Regions from separate parts of the Bradyrhizobium sp. CCGB20 genome, predicted to be linked through region 2. Evidence: riboswitches for the same ligand, from Rfam matches in the RefSeq annotation. Region 2 holds a riboswitch; each other region holds the start of a gene.
What was found. Region 2 has a riboswitch for cobalamin ahead of NLM15_RS15260 (TonB-dependent receptor domain-containing protein). Riboswitches for the same ligand answer to the same signal wherever they lie in the genome.
Positions count from the first base shown of each region.

Region 1: it holds a riboswitch for cobalamin, as region 2 does, so the genes downstream of both, NLM15_RS07765 (ribonucleoside-diphosphate reductase subunit alpha) here and NLM15_RS15260 (TonB-dependent receptor domain-containing protein) in region 2, are expected to answer to the same signal.
Region 3: it holds a riboswitch for cobalamin, as region 2 does, so the genes downstream of both, metE (5-methyltetrahydropteroyltriglutamate--homocysteine S-methyltransferase) here and NLM15_RS15260 (TonB-dependent receptor domain-containing protein) in region 2, are expected to answer to the same signal.

Region 1 covers NZ_JANADN010000001.1:1,682,312-1,688,124, reverse strand. Annotated here, with positions in the region: gene NLM15_RS07770 (hypothetical protein) at 159-431, shown strand; cobalamin riboswitch at 781-997, shown strand; gene NLM15_RS07765 (ribonucleoside-diphosphate reductase subunit alpha) at 1,115-4,018, shown strand; gene NLM15_RS07760 (ribonucleotide-diphosphate reductase subunit beta) at 4,029-5,183, shown strand; gene NLM15_RS43940 (lyase family protein) at 5,607-5,813, opposite strand, start outside.
Region 2 covers NZ_JANADN010000001.1:3,322,755-3,328,567, reverse strand. Annotated here, with positions in the region: gene NLM15_RS15260 (TonB-dependent receptor domain-containing protein) at 1-2,294, opposite strand, end outside; cobalamin riboswitch at 2,410-2,612, opposite strand; gene NLM15_RS15255 (histidine phosphatase family protein) at 2,685-3,257, shown strand; gene cobT (nicotinate-nucleotide--dimethylbenzimidazole phosphoribosyltransferase) at 3,264-4,316, opposite strand; gene cobF (precorrin-6A synthase (deacetylating)) at 4,327-5,076, opposite strand; gene NLM15_RS15240 (energy-coupling factor ABC transporter permease) at 5,118-5,795, opposite strand.
Region 3 covers NZ_JANADN010000001.1:1,673,918-1,679,730, reverse strand. Annotated here, with positions in the region: gene NLM15_RS07745 (TauD/TfdA dioxygenase family protein) at 1,238-2,167, opposite strand; cobalamin riboswitch at 2,878-3,102, shown strand; gene metE (5-methyltetrahydropteroyltriglutamate--homocysteine S-methyltransferase) at 3,200-5,527, shown strand.

The sequences.
Region 1 (5,813 bases), 1.6 Mb from region 2:
CGGCATGAACCGAATCCGGAAAATTCCAGCTCCGGCTGGCCTAGTTTTGGAGAGCGTTTCAAAACCCTCGGGACTCTAACTGCCGCTGGATGACAATTCAGTGGCAGGTCACCGCGAGCATAATGCTAACAATAACCACAACAAAGAGGAGTGGTGCCATGAACCTCGGCGGCTCGCTCGTTGTTTTGGTGGCGTCGGATGCAGGTCTTCTTTGCACTGTCATTCTTTTGGACGGGAATTTCGTCCGTGGAGTGAATTCGCGCGGCCTCAATGCCGATCTGGTTCGCGCGAGTTCATTCCTCGATGTCTTGCTCCGGCGCTTTCGCCGACGGACCCTTCTGAACGGAAGCGAGTTGCGAGCGGCAGTGATGTCGTTAGGCTATCAAGCTGAACTGGAAGGACATGCTCAGGGTCATCCGGCATGGCGCTGATGAATGTCATTCCGGTCGTCGCGACAAATTTTCGACGCGGCCTATGCCGTCCGGCCAGCCTACGGGCTTAGGTTTGTACACGCCGGCATTGGCGACGAAGTTCGGAACGTCAACGGAGTCACGAAGAATGTGATCGAACTCGCCATGGTCGGATATCGTAGAAATGTCGATAAGAGCCAAAGCAAGATCAGTTTCCAACGCGAGTGCGCAGGCCTCACCGTTCTACCCAAATCTATGAGCACACGTTTGCCTGCGAATCGGGAGCTTTCAGAGCCCGTGAGATTCCAGCATTCCGCAGGCAAATCGGTATCGGCACGTTATCAGCCATTGACAGGAGGCCCGAACCATCGCTACATATAGTAATCATGGTTCCACCGGATCGCAAGATTTAGTGGCTAAGAGGGAAGCCGGTGACTGCGCTTTGGCGTGGAATTCCGGCGCTGCCCCCGCAACTGTCAGCAGCGAGCTGTTTCCGAAAATCGTCACTGGCGCTATCTGCACCGGGAAGACGGGAAGCGAGCAACGACCTGCGAGCCAGGAGACCTGCCGTGATGATCTGAACGTCCACGGGCGGGGTGTCCCGGCGGTCGCTTGCATGCGCCGTCGGCATCATTCCGCCGGCGATCTGCAGCGTCCTTCCTCAACGCCCCGTTCAAACACAACGCGCATCACGGGGCCTATTGATGTCACTGAACCTGCACGACGCGGAAGGCGCTTCCGCACCCATCATCCAGTTGCGTCCACAATCACTTGCGGCTGCTTTCAGCGAGCCGGCCATGCAGATCATCCGCCGCAATGGAAAGGTCTCGCCATTCGATTCCGCCAAGATAGCTGTTGCCATGACCAAGGCCTTCCTTGCGGTCGAAGGCACCAGCGCGGTCGCCTCGCGCCGTGTCCATGAGAGCGTCGAGCAGCTGACGGCCGAGATCGTCGCAGCGCTGATGCGGCGCGCAGGCGAAGGACGCACCTTCCATATCGAGGATGTGCAGGACCAGGTCGAGCTCGCCCTGATGCGCAGCGAGCACCACAAGGTCGCGCGCGCCTATGTGCTGTACCGCGAAGAGCGATCGCGCCAGCGCGCAGAAGAGGCGGCTGCGCAGCCAGCGCCCGTTGCCGTTCCGGAGCTACACGTCACGCTTGCTGACGGCTCGCGCATCGGCCTCGATACCAGGCGTCTCGCGCTGATCATCGGCGAAGCCTGCGCGGGGCTCGACGGCGTCTCCGCCGCCCCGGTGCTGGCCGAGACCACCCGCAATCTCTACGACGGCATCAGCCAGGACGAGCTAGCGCTGGCCTCGATCATGGCCGCGCGCACGCTGGTCGAGCAGGAGCCGAACTATGCTTATGTCAGCGCGCGTCTGCTGCTCGACAAGCTCCGCGGCGAAGTGCTCTCGCATGTCCACGGCATTCCCTCGTCCGCCTCGCAGGCCGACATGGCGACCCGCTATGCCGAATACTTCCCGGCCTATGTGAAAGCCGGCATTGCTGCCGAACTGCTCGATCCCGAGCTCTCCCGTTTCGACCTCGGCCGGATCGCCACGGCGCTGAAGCCGGAGCGCGACCTGAACTTCCAGTTCCTCGGTCTCCAGACCCTTTACGACCGCTACTTCCTGCATGAGCGCGGCAAGCGCATCGAGTTGCCGCAGGCGTTCTTCATGCGCGTCGCTATGAGTCTTGCGGTCCGCGAGATCGACCGCGAAGCCAGGGCGATCGAGTTCTACGATCTGCTGTCGTCGTTCGACTTCATGGCTTCGACGCCGACGCTGTTCAATTCGGGCACGCTGCGCCCGCAATTATCATCCTGCTTCCTCACCACCGTCTCCGATGACCTCGACGGCATCTTCAAATCCATCAAGGACAACGCGCTGCTGGCAAGATACTCCGGCGGGCTCGGCAACGACTGGACGCCGGTCCGCGGTCTCGGCGCCCACATCAAGGGCACCAATGGCGAGAGCCAGGGCATCATCCCGTTCCTGAAGGTCGCCAACGACACCGCGATCGCCGTCAACCAGGGCGGCAAGCGCAAGGGCGCGGTCTGCGCCTATCTCGAGACCTGGCACGTCGACATCGAGGAGTTCCTCGATCTGCGCAAGAACACCGGCGACGATCGCCGCCGCACCCACGACATGAACACCGCCAATTGGGTGCCTGATCTGTTCATGCAGCGCGTCGATGCCGACGGTGAGTGGACATTGTTCTCGCCGGACGAGACGCCCGACCTGCACGATCTCTATGGCACTGCGTTCAAGACCGCGTATGAGGGCTATGAAGCCAAGGCGAAGGCCGGCGGCCTACGCGTGTTCAAGACGGTGCGCGCGACCGACCTCTGGCGCCGCATGCTGACCATGCTGTTCGAGACCGGCCATCCCTGGATCACCTTCAAGGACCCCTGCAATCTGCGTTCGCCGCAGCGGCACATGGGCGTGATCCATTCCTCGAATCTCTGCACCGAGATCACGCTCAACACCTCGGCCGACGAGGTCGCAGTCTGCAATCTCGGCTCCGTCAACATGCTCGCCCATGTCGGCCTTGACGGTATCGACCAGGCCAAGTTGAAGCGGACGGTCACGACCGCCGTGCGGATGCTCGACAACGTCATCGACATCAGTTTTTACACGATCCCGGAGGCGCGTCGTTCGAACATGCGCCACCGGCCGGTCGGCCTCGGCCTGATGGGTTTTCAGGAGGCGCTTCAAGTCCAGCGTATCCCGATCGCGTCCGAGGCGGCGGTGACCTTTGCCGACGTCAGCATGGAAGCGATCTCGTTCTACGCGATCGAGGCGTCCTCCGATCTCGCCGCCGAGCGCGGCCGCTATGCGAGCTTCGAGGGTTCGCTATGGTCGAAGGCGATTTTGCCGCTCGACTCCATGCAGTTCGTCGCCGAGTCCCGCGGTGGGTTCGGTGCGGACCGCTCCTCGACGCGGGATTGGGATCGCCTGCGCAAGAAGGTCACCGCCAGCGGCATGCGCAACTCGAACGTGATGGCGATCGCGCCGACCGCGACGATCTCCAACATCTGCGGCGTTTCGCAGTCGATCGAGCCGAACTACCAGAACCTGTTCGTCAAATCGAACATGTCCGGCGACTTCACCGTCGTGAACGAGTTCCTCGTTCGTGATCTCAAGGCGAGGGGATTATGGGACGAGGTGATGGTCTCCGACCTCAAATATTTCGACGGCAGCGTCGGCCAGATCGACCGCGTCCCTGACGATCTGAAAGCGCTCTACGCCACCGCCTTCGAGATCGACAGCGCCTGGTTGATCGAGGCCGCCGCGCGCCGGCAGAAGTGGATCGACCAGTCGCAGTCGCTCAATCTCTACATCGCCAATCCCTCCGGCAAGAAGCTCGATGCGCTCTATCGGCTGGCTTGGCGGCACGGCTTGAAGACCACCTATTACCTGCGCTCGCGCAGCGCCACGCATGTCGAGAAGTCGACGCTCAAGGGAACCGACGGCAAGCTCAACGCGGTGTCTGCATCTGAAGCTCTCTCGCACGCCCCGATCATGATCCCGGCGGCGGCAGCTCCCGATCTCGAAGGCATCAAGGCCTGCCGGATCGACGATCCCGAATGCGAAGCGTGCCAGTGAGGAGATGACGATGCTCGATTGGTCCGACACCGAAACCACGGCGGCGACTCCGGCTGCCTCAAGCCTCGCCACCGCGCTCCGTCCGCAGACCCAGCTCAGGCTCGAGCCGGTCGACCCCACCGGCTTGGGTGCGATAGATCGCGGCGGCGGCCGGGTCTCGGTCGACGAGAAGCGGATGATCAACTGCCGCGCCGACGTCAACCAGCTGCTGCCGCTGAAATACAAATGGGCCTGGGAGAAATATCTCTCCGGCTGCAACAATCACTGGATGCCGACCGAAGTCTCGATGCAGGCCGACATAGCCCTGTGGAAGTCGCGGGACGGGCTGACGGAAGACGAGCGGCGCGCGATCAAGCGCAATCTCGGCTTCTTCGCGGCCTCCGAATCCCTCGTCGCCAACAACATCGTGCTGGCGATCTATCGGCACCTCACCAACCCGGAATGCCGCCAGTACTTGCTGCGGCAGGCCTTCGAGGAGGCGGTGCATACCCATACCTTCCAATACATCGTCGAAAGCCTCGGCCTCGATGAGGGCGAGCTGTTCAACATGTACCGCGAGGTACCTTCGATCACCGACAAGGCGGCCTGGGCGCTCAAGCACACGCAGCATCTCGACGATGCTTCGTTTCAGACGCGCACGCCGGACAATGACCGCGCCTTTCTGCGCGATCTCGTCGCCTTCTACGTCGTGTTCGAGGGGATGTGGTTCTACACCGGCTTTGCGCAGATCCTCTCGCTCGGCCGCCGCAACAAGATGGTCGGCATCGCCGAGCAGTATCAGTACATCCTCCGTGACGAGAGCATCCATCTCAACTTTGGGATCGACGTGATCAACCAGATCAAGATCGAGAATCCGCACCTGTGGACGCCAGCGTTCCAGGACGAGGTACGCGGCATGATCCGCGAGGCGGCGGAGCTGGAGGCCGCCTATGGACGCGACACGATGCCGAGGGGCTTCCTCGGGCTCAATGCGGCACTGTGCGAACAGTACATGCACTTCATCGCTAACCGTCGCTGTGCGCAGATCGGACTTTCGCCTGTATTCGCCGAGGTCGAGAACCCGTTCCCGTGGATGTCGGAGACGATGGATTTGAAGAAGGAGAAGAACTTCTTCGAGACCCGCGTCATCGAATACCAGAACGGAGGTGCCTTGACTTGGGAATGACAAGAGCAGCGCCCCGAAAGCATCGCTACGGTTTGCGAGGTCGTTCGGCGCTCGCCGCTGCGAGAGTGGAACGTTGCGGAAGATCTTCCTCGATCAGATCCCTCCCGTCAGACCTCACGATTTGTTCTTTTGACAGATCTGGCGTCACGGAATCAATGCCGAGGGCGATCGCTGCTTTTTCATCGGCATAGCTGGGGCGCAGAAGGCAATGATTGGCTGGGGCGCCGGCAACCGGAATGCGGAAAGCACGATGGACTTCCGCAGCCGTGTTGTCGGCCGCCTGAAATGTCCTTCCATCCCTACCGCGTAGCAAAACACGCGACGCTTTCGGTTTGGACGCCTCTTAAAGACCTACAGCGTAACGCATTTGGCAAGGAAACGCAGGACCGGTACTCCCCGCCGCCGTAGTAAACTGTAAAGCCGTCACGTAGTATCGGCGATCCCGAGCAACAAAGCCCTGCGCCACCAGAAGGCGCTGGAGGTGGCTGACACGCTTTGGACATTGCGCAGCTTATTGATGCGGCGCTTACCGTTGCTTCTGCGCTGCTTACTGAGACCCCGCCAGTTCGAGGTCGTTAGCGATCTTCCAGGGAATTTGCAATTCCGGATTTCAGCCGACAACCTGGCGCA
Region 2 (5,813 bases):
TAGAACGGATCGCCCCAGATGGCGTAGCGCTTGTCGGTGATGTTGCGCACGCGGAAGGCCAGGCGAGCCTGATCGACCGCATTGAACACCGTTCTGGGGATGTCGACGAAGGCATAGACGTCGGCGACGGTATACGCCTTCATCGTCACGACGTTGGCATCCGTGTTGTAGCGGTCGCCGATATGGCGACCGGTGATGCCGAGCTCCACCGGCCAGGGCGTGAAGAACCGGTACGACGCGCCGGCATTGGCCACGATGCGCGGCACGTTCGGCGGCGTGTTACCGGAGAACGATCCCCCGGCAAAATTGTAGTCGGCATAGCGCGCATCGACATAGGCGATGTTGCCCCAGAGACGCAGCGGCTCGATCGGGCGCACCGCGGCTGCAAGCTCCACACCCTTCGACTCCTGCCGTCCCGCAATGTTGAGCGTCTGGCCGCCGGCTGCCGCATAGACGTTCTTGCGCACGATGTCGTAGGCCGAGAACGACCACTCCGCCCTGTTGTCCCAGAACAGATGCTTGACGCCGGTCTCGTAGGTCCGCGCCGTCGTCAGATCGAGCGGCTGGGTCGGTCCCAGCAGAAAAATGTTGTTGGCGGAGATGTCGGCACCGGTGGCGTACTGGCTGAAGAAGGTCATGCCGGGCACGGCCTCCCAGGTATAACCGATGCGCCCCGTCACCGGTGCCCAGTCCGTTGCAAACGGGAAGCCTGCTTTCACAAGGCCGGCGGAGTCGGTCGAATTGCGGTCAAGCCCGATATGCTCGACGCGCAGGCCGCCGATCAGTGCGAAGGTGCGCGTGAGCTTCAGCCGGTCCTCGAACGAGAGTGCCTCGTTGTCGATGCGGGCGATCTGCTGTTGCGTCGTGAGCAGGCCGTAATAGCCGCGGGCGGGATCGACCAGCGAGACGGAGTCGCCGGGAAAGTTCGCGGCGCCCGGCCTGACAAAGTCGAGGTAGCTTGACGACAGCGTCGTGACCAGCCGATTATCGAAGCCGGCAATATTCGTGTCCCAGGTCAGGTCGGTGATATTGCCGACCAGTCGCTGACTGTGCGCCACATAGAAGCGCTCGCGATCGACCAGGTTCGTACCGGAATTAAACGCCTCAACTTCGTTGTTGAACCACGTGCGCTCCGCACCGTAGCCATAGGCCTGGCTCTTCAACGTCAGGTCAGGCGCGAGCTTCAGCTCGAATCCGCCGCGCAGCCACACTTCCTGAGCGACGTTGCGATTGTCGAGGACGTTGTAATTGGTGTTGAAGGTGCGGTCGTCGATGGTGACCGCGCCGAGATTTGTTTTGTTGTAGTTCGAGATATAATTTCCGGAGACAATCCCCGTCGTCGCATGCGAGCCACTGAAGGCGATCGGCACCAGCGGCGCGCCCCAATAGGCCTTCGAGCGGTCCTCGCGATACTCGATCGCGCCCCAGATCTTGAGGCTGTCGGAGATGCGGTAGTTGAGCTGGCCCGACACGTCGAACGTCTTGGTGTTGGTGTCGTCGGCAAAGCCGTTGAGCGAGGAACGGCTGATATCGAAGCGGTAGTCGAGGCCCTGCACATTGGTGCTGCCGCCGGAGCCGTAGTGCGCGCGAAAAGAATTCAGCGAGTCCCAGGAAAAATCGGCTTCGTTGCGGACCGGTCCCGTATGCGGCGTCTTGGTGACGAAATTGATCGCGCCGCCGGCAGCACCTTCGCCCGACATCACTGAGGCCGGACCTTTCACGAATTCCACGGCTTCGAGATTGGCCGTGTCCGTGATCCGCGATGTCATATTCTGCGGACCGATCTTGATGCCATTGTAGAGCGTGTTGATCTGGCTGTTGGTGAAGCCGCGCATCGAGAACGCCGCGGGCTCGGCCGGATTGTCGCCGGACGTGACGCCGACGGCGCCCTGTGCCGTCTCGGACACGGTGCGATAGCCCTGCTCGCGCATGGTCTCCGACGAGATCACTTCAACGGTTGCGGGGATTTCGTGCACGGTCAGGCCGAGCCGCGAGGCGCTTTCGGCAACCACATTGGTATTGAGCGGCGTCTGCGCCGTCGCGGCAGGCACGACAGGCTTGGACGCGGCCGCCGCGGCAGTGGACCTGCGCGTTGGCGCGCGGCGTGCGCTCTGGGCTTCGCGACTCGCTGGCTTCGCTTGCTTGCGGGGTTGGGCGGGCGACACCTCGACCGGTGGCAGCGGTTCACGGGCCTGCTGCGCCAGGGCGGCGGGCATATCAGCGGATACAAACGAGGTGAGCGCGGCGGAGGCGAGCAGGAAATGGCGCGGTCGTACAAGACGGATGGAAGACACGGTTTGGAACCTCGGTATGACGTCAGTGGCACGTCACAGCGAACCAAGGTCCCATCTTTGGGCTTTCAGCCGTCCGATGAAGCCGAATGTCTGTACTCCCCGACCGACATCTTCGCGTGTGACCACGGCTGACGGCAGGTCTCCTGGCTCGCGGGTCAATACCTTGCGTCGCCTTCCCGGGACCGAGATACCCAGTGGCTCGTGATGCAAGATTCGCCGCTTACAGTTGCGGGGGCAGCCGCGGCATTGGGGACAATTTCCCCGCACCGCATTCCCTTTTCATCCCCTCGCGGGGAAACCGTCGCGAGCATCTAGGATTACGATCCAGACAGAGTCAATGTACAAGCTGCGGCGTTATTGCCACAGCGACCAACTTCCTTGGAGACGAGCATGGAAGGCGAGACCTTCCTCTGGCTGATACGTCATGCGCCCGTCGACGGCATCGCGGGGACCATCCACGCAGCCGACGCGCCGGCCGATCTCGGCGACCGCGCGCAACTGGAGATGCTGCGGCAGAGACTGCCGCGGGATGCTGCGTGCTTTGCGAGCCCGGCACGACGCACGGTTGAGACGGCGCGCGCGCTGGGGCTCGAACCTGTGCGACTGACCGAATTCAGCGAGCAGGATTTTGGCGACTGGACCGGCCGGCGCCATGACGAGCTCGCCGCCACCGGTGGCGAGGCCTATGCGCAGTTCTGGAGTGCGCCGGCGCATGGACGGCCGCCGGGCGGCGAAAGCTTCGAGGATCAGGTCGCGCGCGTCCGGCTGGGTCTGTCGCGGGTCGGAGCCGGATCAGCAGCGCTCGTCGTGCACTCCGGCACGATCCGCGCCGCACTCTGCATCGCACTGGATCTGACACCCCAAGCGGCCCTGCGCTTCGTGATCGACCCGCTGTCGCTGACCCGGATCGATCGGCTCGCGACCGGCTGGCGCGTCGTCTTCGTCAATCAGCGCGCGGCTTGAGCCGGATCAGCCAGGGCGATCCGGCACATTGGCCTGCGCGAAGGTCGCCATGCCGTTGTGCAGGCTGCACGCGAGCCGCACCAGCGGCAGCGCGATGGCCGCCCCCGATCCTTCGCCGAGCCTGAGATCGAGGCTGATCAGCGGCTGCACATTCAGGGCACGCAGCACCAGCCGGTGCCCCTGCTCCGCCGATTGATGCGACGGCAGCAGGAACGGCTGGCACGACGGGTTCAGCCGCACGGCCGCAAGCGCTGCCACCGATACGATGAAGCCGTCGATCAGCACGGGGATGCGGCGCTGCGCGGCCGCAATGATGGCACCGCAGATCGCCGCAATCTCGAGGCCGCCGACGGCGCACAGGATCTTTTCGGGCGGAGCACTTGCGATGCCATGATGCGCGATCGCAGCGTCGATCACGCGCGCCTTGTGCGCGCGGCCGGCCGCGTCGACGCCGGTACCGCTGCCCGCGACCTCCTCGGCACTCATGCCGAGCAGGCTCGCCGCAATCGCCGCCGCCGTCGTGGTATTGCCGATGCCCATCTCGCCGAAGATCAGGAGATCGGGCTGATGGGCCTCCGCGCGCGCGACGGCGCGCTGGCCGGCTTCGAAGGCGAATGCCAGCTCCGCAGCGGTGAGTGCAGCTTCCACGCTGAAATCGCGCGTGCCGCTGCGCGGCTTGTCGATGACGATTCCCGCCATCGCCTCCTGCGCCAGCGTGCCGGCGTCGACGATTTCCAGGCTGGAGCCAAGGTCACGCGCCAGCACCGAGATCGCGGCGCCGCCCGAGGCAAAGTTCGCCATCATCGCGATGGTCACTTCCTGCGGATAGGCCGACACGCCCTGCGCGACGATGCCGTGGTCGCCGGCGAAGACGATGATCGGGACGCGCGCGGCACGCGGTTGCCCGGTCGCCTGCAGGCCCGCAAGCTCGATCGCGAGCTGCTCGAGCCGGCCGAGCGCGCCGGCCGGCTTTGTCAGCTGCGCCTGCCGCGCGACCGCCGCCTCGCGATGGACCGCGGAGATCTCGGGGCACTTCTTGTAGACCCATTCGGGGAGCATGCTGCCTCGCTTACGGCCTGCGCTTGAGAATGTAGCTGTCCATGATCCAGCCGTGCCGCTCGCGCGCATCCTGTCGCGCAGCGACGATGCGCGGACCGACCTCGGCGAGTACACCGGACATGACGATCTGATCGGGCATGCCGAGATAGGCGCCCCACCAGATGTAAAGCCCGGCTGGATCGAGCGACTGGAACGCCGTGCCGCCGTCGAGCATCACAACCACGGTATCGACGCCTGCCGGCCAGCCGCCCTCGCGCAGGCGACGCCCTGTCGTGACCAGGAACGGCTCGCCAATGTCGTTGAGCGGCAGCGCATGCGCCGCGCACAGCGCCTGAATCGAGGTGATGCCGGGCACGACCTCGATCTCAGGCAGGGGATTGAGCCGCCGCGCAATGCGCAGCGAGGAATCATAGAGCGAGGGATCGCCCCAGATCAGCAGCGCAACCTTGCCTTCGCTTCCCAGATGATCCGCGATCGTCTGCGACCAGGCCGCCGCAACGGCATCGTGCCAATCATCCACGCCCTTGCGGTAGTCCGCGTCAGTCGCGTCGCGCACGGGAAGATCGAACTCGGCGATGCGGGTCTTGTCGTTTGCCAGCACATCCGCGCAGATCGTGCGCCTGAGATCGGCGAGATCGGATTTCGCGGTCCCCTTGCGCGGGATCAGGACGAGATCGGCCGCGTTGATGGCACCGATCGCGGCGCGCGTAAGCTGCTCGGGATCGCCGCAACCGATGCCTATCAGGGAGAGCGTGAGCATCGCGAGTATCAGGGGCGGCCCTCACGGCCGCCCCTGGTCTCTCAGGCCGCGTTGTGCAGGCGCGGTGTGACGAGGCCGGGCGCGGTGACGCCGCGCAGCGACTTCGCCAAGGCCAGCACGGCAAGATCGGCGAGCGGCTCGATCACGATGACCAGCGCGTAGGACGCCGCGAACGTCGCGATGCTTGCGAGGTTGCTCATGGCAAAGCCGGAGCCATAGAGCGCCCAGAACGCCACCCAGGCGATCACGCCGGCCTGGTAGGTCGTCGAAAGCGCCAGCGCCTGACGATACTTCAAGTCGACATAGGCGGTGTTGCGCGCAATGATCCGCGAGGCGATCGCCTGGATCGCAAACAGCGGCACCAAAAGTGTCGTCACGTTCATGCCATATTGCGGCAAGTCCGGCGGCTCGAAGAACACGCCCTGGAGCAGCAGGCCGAACGCGAGGCCGAAGGCCGCGGGCGCGGCGCCGAACAGCAGGAACAAGGTCGAACCGAGGATGAAGTGCACCTCGGAGACGCCGACCGGGAAGTGCGGCAGGATCTCGAAGAAGACGAAGACGAGGCCCGTGGTGACAAGAGTGCGCGCAGCAAACGAGCCAATGCCCTGCTCGCGCACGGTCTCGACCGCCAGCTTCAAGGCAACGCCGCCTGCGGCGATGCCGGTTGCGTAACTCAACACGAGCTTGGCGCCCGTCACGACCCCGGGTTCGATATGCATGGCTCAGATCCTTCCTGC
Region 3 (5,813 bases), 1.6 Mb from region 2:
ACAACCGGACGATTCTTATTTTGAGTTCTTTCTTGAGTAACTTCACTTGAAGTGCCGCTTTTGGGGCCAGGCACGTTGGTAGCTTTTGCTGGCGCCGCGCCTCCGACGGGGCTCGCCGCGAGAGATAGTGCCACAACAAACCATCTCTGCGTGTTGACTGCACGAACCCTCGTGTCCAGCGCGCTAGCCGCAAGGCAAAGCAATCGACGGGGCCGGAGCCTCAACACCTTTGAAGCCTGAGCAGCGCTCGACGATCGCGCAAGATGATTCATTAGCAGCTTCAATGAGGCGGGAGAGAAAGCAGCTGGAGCAGATCTCATTGCTGAGATGACGAGATAGCAGATCCATCAGGCCCGTAACGCGACCAGATCTCGCTTGCATCCCGACTCCCTTAGCGTGAAAGGCGCCGATTTCGTTGCCCCACGAGTGCCATGCGTCCCCCATCTCCATCAATCACCAAGGTTGGTAGGTGACCCAGCGCAGTGCGTTGCGTTCCGATTCGTGTCGTCAAACACCAACGGGCGCATAATCAAAGAGCGGCCGCTTCTGCGCGGCATCTTGCGCCTACAACTTGTTCAAGGACTACGTCGGGGGGTGAGCTTACAGACACAGAGGCGCGCAAAGCGTGCTCTCGACATCGCAGCTCATGAAGACTTGGAGCGGTACGTCTGCTGGAAGAAGTGAGCTTCCCCGCTCATAACTTGCTTCTCAAAGCCACGGACGCGTTCCGGTGGAAACACTTTCGATACCGCAAATCGGCCTTGCTGAGTATAGTAGTTCGTGCAGATGGATGAAGGCATCGTGTGGCGATCTGCTGAATATTGCGATCCAATGGGCGGTGTTAGAACTTGTCCGAGATGAACAAAATACATACTGACTGTTATTCAGCAGGTCCGGCAGAGGCTCGACAAGAGTCGAGGCCAGCGCACGCGAGCAAGCAAGCCGATCGAGAGCCCGATGTAAGGAAGTCATTAGGCCCAATAAACTTGCACGATACCTCTTTTTCGAAGGAATCGCGCTCTGTGCAGCCGCAACGCAACCCAAGTTCCGCCGCTTGCAGTTCGTTTCTTACAATCCCACAGCTGGTCAAGCCAATGGGGCCTTTCAGGAATCGATGCGTCTTCTAATCTGAGAGCTAGCACCACGGCGGTCAATGACCGTTGGCATGATGCAGCGATAGGCGGACTAAGCAGAGACTGCCCTGCCTGTTTTGCGGGCAATCCATCCTGTAGACCCGCTAAGCGACCTTTGCCACAGGCTTCTTGGTCGCTGTTATGCGGGTTACGCTGCTCTGACCATCGATGCTGATGGGTATCTCGCCTGCGACTGTGGCGCGACGAACGACGCGATGCTGGTCGCCGTAATCATTCACCGCGTAATGTTGCGTGGCGCGATTGTCCCAGACCACTACATCACCTTCCTTCCAGCTCCAGCGCACAGTGTTTTCGGGCACAGTGATATGGGACTGAAACAGATCAAACAGCTTCTGACCGTCGTATTTTGGGACGCCAACAAAACGTTGTACTAGGGCGCCGAGCACCAGCGTGCGTTCGCCGGTCTCAGGGTGGACGCGCACGACAGGATGCTCCGTCTGATAGACCGTTTTCGTGAAGACTTCGTCCAAGTGCTTCTTATCGAGCTCGCTGGCGCGGGGCATTATTGCGTAGTCGAATGCATTGCTGTGGACGGCCCAGAGCTTGTCCGCAAGCCGTTGCAGCGGCGGTGCCAGGTCGAGGTAATCCGTGACGGCATTTGACCAGACTGTATCGCCACCGAAAGATGGCATCACAATGCCGCGCAGCACCGCTATCTTGGGGTAGGCATCGACGAACGTTCCATCCGTGTGCCACAGGTCGGCTCGGCTACCGGCGCGAGCCGAATCAAGCTCGATGATCGACGCTGTTCCATTAATGGCACCGCGCATCGGATGAGCCGCCAGACTTCCGAAACGAAGAGCAAAGCGCTCCTGTTCGGCGTCGTCGAGATGTCCTTGGTCGCGAAAGAAGACAACCTTGTGCTCGAGCAACAGCTCATTGATGGCGGCGATCGTTTGGTCGGGCAGATCGCCCGAGAGCTTGACCTTTCGAATTTCTGCGCCGATGCGCGCTGCGCGTTTGATGACGTCGGCGCGAGGAATGACACTATCCGAGACGATCATTGCATTCACAGCGGCACTCTCCAAATTGAGAGATCTGCGGTTCGATCGCCAGAACAAGCTACTCAGCTGGGATAGAACCTGTCGAACGCCACGTTGCGGACAGCATAGCGCCAATCCGTCAAAACCGAGTGACCCCGAGGAGCCGATTTATGCGCGCTTCGGGGTCTCGAAGAGGTGAGGTCTGGCCTGCGTGACGGTTTCTTATCTATTGATTGACCGAATCTGTCAGTTGGATCAATTGCTAACATTGGTAGTTGACTGAGGCATAGGCTTTACTACTCGCTGGCCAATTGATGCAGAAATTGCAGCTCCGTTCAGCGCCGAACGCGCAAAAAAACACCAGTCGGGTGGATAGAGGAATGAGAGAGGGCCCGTGAGATCGATCCTGATGGGAAGCTCAGCGCTAAAGAGCCGCAGTGCTAATCTCATGCGATCGGAAGTCCCAAGAGTAGAGTTGTTCGATCGGTGTTACCGTCCTCACAGCGTCGGAGGTCCAACACCATCGGCGACGCGATCATATGGCCTTCCCCCAGCGCTCCGGGGCGAACAAGGCTTAGGAAACACGTTACGGCGCAAGGTTAGCGTTTTTCGGCCAAGCTCGTCGGGCTGATGCAAGCGCAGAGGTTTACACCATTGATTGCCACGGACTTAAGAACCTCATACCTGCCAGCATGCCGCGGAAAAGGTGATCATGAGGTTGACGTAATCCTTAGGTTACAGATAATCGAAGGCGTCGAGGTTCTTCAGTCTCGCCTGATCTGGAGCTAAGAGGGAAGCCGGTGCGCTCTGGATCCTTTCGGGATCGAAGTAATGCCGGCGCTGCCCCCGCACCTGTAAGCGGCGAGCCTGCATTCACACGTGTCACTGAAGCAGACGCTTCGGGAAGACCGGATGTAGGCGATGACCTGCGAGCCAGGAGACCTGCCCCGACAACATAATCGTCCACGGGCGGGGTGTCCGGTGGTACGCTAAAGCAGCAGGCGCTTCGCAGCCCTCCTGCTGCGTCCGCCATGGCTGCCCCCCAACAATGGGGTTAAAGCTATGTCTATTCTCTCACTTCCTGTCGCAACACTCGGCATGCCACGTATCGGGCCACGCCGCGAACTCAAGCAGGCACTCGAAGGCTTCTGGGCCGGTAAGATCAGCAACCAGCAGCTTCTTGAAACTGCAGCCGGTCTTCGTGTCGCAAATTGGGCGCGTCAGAACTCGCTTGGCGTCACCGTCATCCCGTCAAATGACTTTTCACTCTACGATCAGGTTCTCGACACGAGCGTCATGGTTGGTGCCATTCCGGAAGCGTATGGCTGGGACGGCGGTCCGGTTTCGCTGAAGACTTATTTCGCTATGGCGCGCGGCTCGCAAACCGAGGATCATGAAGCGAGTTGCAGCCACGCCGATGATGCCCGCCCCTCTGCCGCGCAGGAGATGACCAAGTGGTTCGATACGAACTATCACTACATGGTGCCCGAATTCCATCAAGGTCAGACCTTCAGGCTCTCCTCCCGAAAGCCGATCGAGGAATATGAGGAGGCGAAAGCCCTTGGCTATCAGACGCGTCCTGTTCTGGTAGGACCAGTCACCTTCCTGAAGCTTGGCAAGGGCGCCGATCTGACTTTTGATCCGATTTCGCTGCTCGATAGCCTCCTGCCGGTCTATGTTGAGGTACTCAAGGAACTAGCGAAACGCGGAGCCGAGTGGATTCAGCTTGATGAGCCGTGCCTTGTGATTGATCTTGACGAGACCACGCGGAATGCGCTCCAGCGCGCCTATAAGCGTCTCGCCGACGACGTACCTGGCATTAAGGTCATGGTTGCAACTTATTTCGGGGCGATCGGCGACAATCTGTCGACCGCTCTGGAGCTGCCTGTGGCCGGACTGCACGTCGATCTTGTTCGCGCTCCCCAACAATTGAATCAGATTGAATTCGGCGCCCGCGCGGACCTTATGATTTCGCTCGGCGTGATTGATGGTCGCAACGTGTGGCGTTCCAACCTGTCGGCGCTTGTGGACCGGCTCAAGCCCGTCGTTGCCAGGCTCGGCAAGGATCGCCTGCAGCTGGCGCCCTCCTGTTCGCTCATACACGTCCCCATCGACCTTGAGCTCGAGACCGAGCTCGATTTGGACGTGAAGAGCTGGCTTGCATTCTCGGTTCAGAAGATCGGGGAACTCGCGGCCTTGGCGAAAACGCTTGCGGGCGATGAGAATGTCGCCGCGCTTGCCGAATCAGACCTTGCGGCAACGGCTCGCCGAGTATCCTCAAAAATCCATGACACGGCCGTCGCGCAGCGGACGGCCACGATTGGCGATGATATGCGCCGCCGCAATAGCGCGTTTGCGAGCCGGACCGAAATTCAGCGCAAGCGATTCGGCCTGCCCCTTTTCCCCACGACGACGATCGGATCATTCCCGCAGACGACCGAAGTTCGCAAGGCCCGCGCGGCCCATGCCAGTGGGAAGTTGACAGACGTACAGTATGAACACTTTCTGAAGAAGGAAACGGCTCACGCCGTCCACTGGCAGCAAGACATCGGGCTCGACGTGCTCGTCCACGGCGAGTTCGAGCGCAACGATATGGTCCAATATTTTGCTGAGCAGCTCTCCGGATTCGTGTTCACCAAGCACGGTTGGGTACAGTCTTACGGCTCTCGTTATGTTCGCCCTCCGATCCTGTTCGGTGACGTCTCCCGGCCGAAGCCGATGACCGTTCGGTGGTGGAGCTACGCGCAATCGTTGACCAAAAGGCCTATGAAGGCAATCCTTACGGGGCCCGTGACGGTCCTGAATTGGTCGTTCGTCCGTGACGACATTCCGCGCAGCGAGGCCTGCCGACAGATCGCGCTCGCGATCCGTGACGAAGTCGCCGACCTCGAAAAGGCCGGTGCAACCATGATCCAAATCGATGAGGCTGCGCTTCGCGAAGGTTTGCCGCTCCGCCGATCCGAGTGGAAGCCTTATCTGGACTGGGCAGTGGACAGCTTCCGCATATGCTCGTCCGGCGTCGTCGATGCAACGCAGATCCATACCCACATGTGTTACTCGGAGTTCAACGCCATCATCGACGCAATTGCCGCGATGGACGCGGATGTCATCTCGATCGAAACGTCCCGTTCTAAGATGGAGCTGCTTGATGCATTCACGGCGTTTAAATACCCGAACGACATCGGCCCCGGCGTCTATGACATCCACTCGCCTCGCGTTCCGGAAGCCAATGAGATGGGAGATCTGATCGCGCTGGCTCGCCGACGGCTGTCGGACTCACAGCTCTGGATCAATCCGGATTGCGGCTTGAAGACTCGCAAATGGGACGAAGTGCGTCCGGCACTGGCCAACATGGTCGCAGCCGCCCGCGAACTGCGCAAGGCCTGCTGATTCCAGCGTGACCTTACCATAGAGCCGCGTTCGTTCGACGGAGCTTGTCGGATCCACCCGCAACTGCCCCCGCAGCAGCTTCGCCGGCGGGAGCGACGAAGACGGGTTTATCGGAGGCTCCGCGGCCATGCCGATAACCCTGTGTTCGACAGCTAGTACGAACAATAACACATCAGATTGCATATTCGTGAAAAGTCACCGGCGACGTTTTCCATCACACGCCTCAAGCATCGGGCTGCACCTGGACTAGTCCCACTTACGCGGTGGCCACACCTCGCAGTACCTA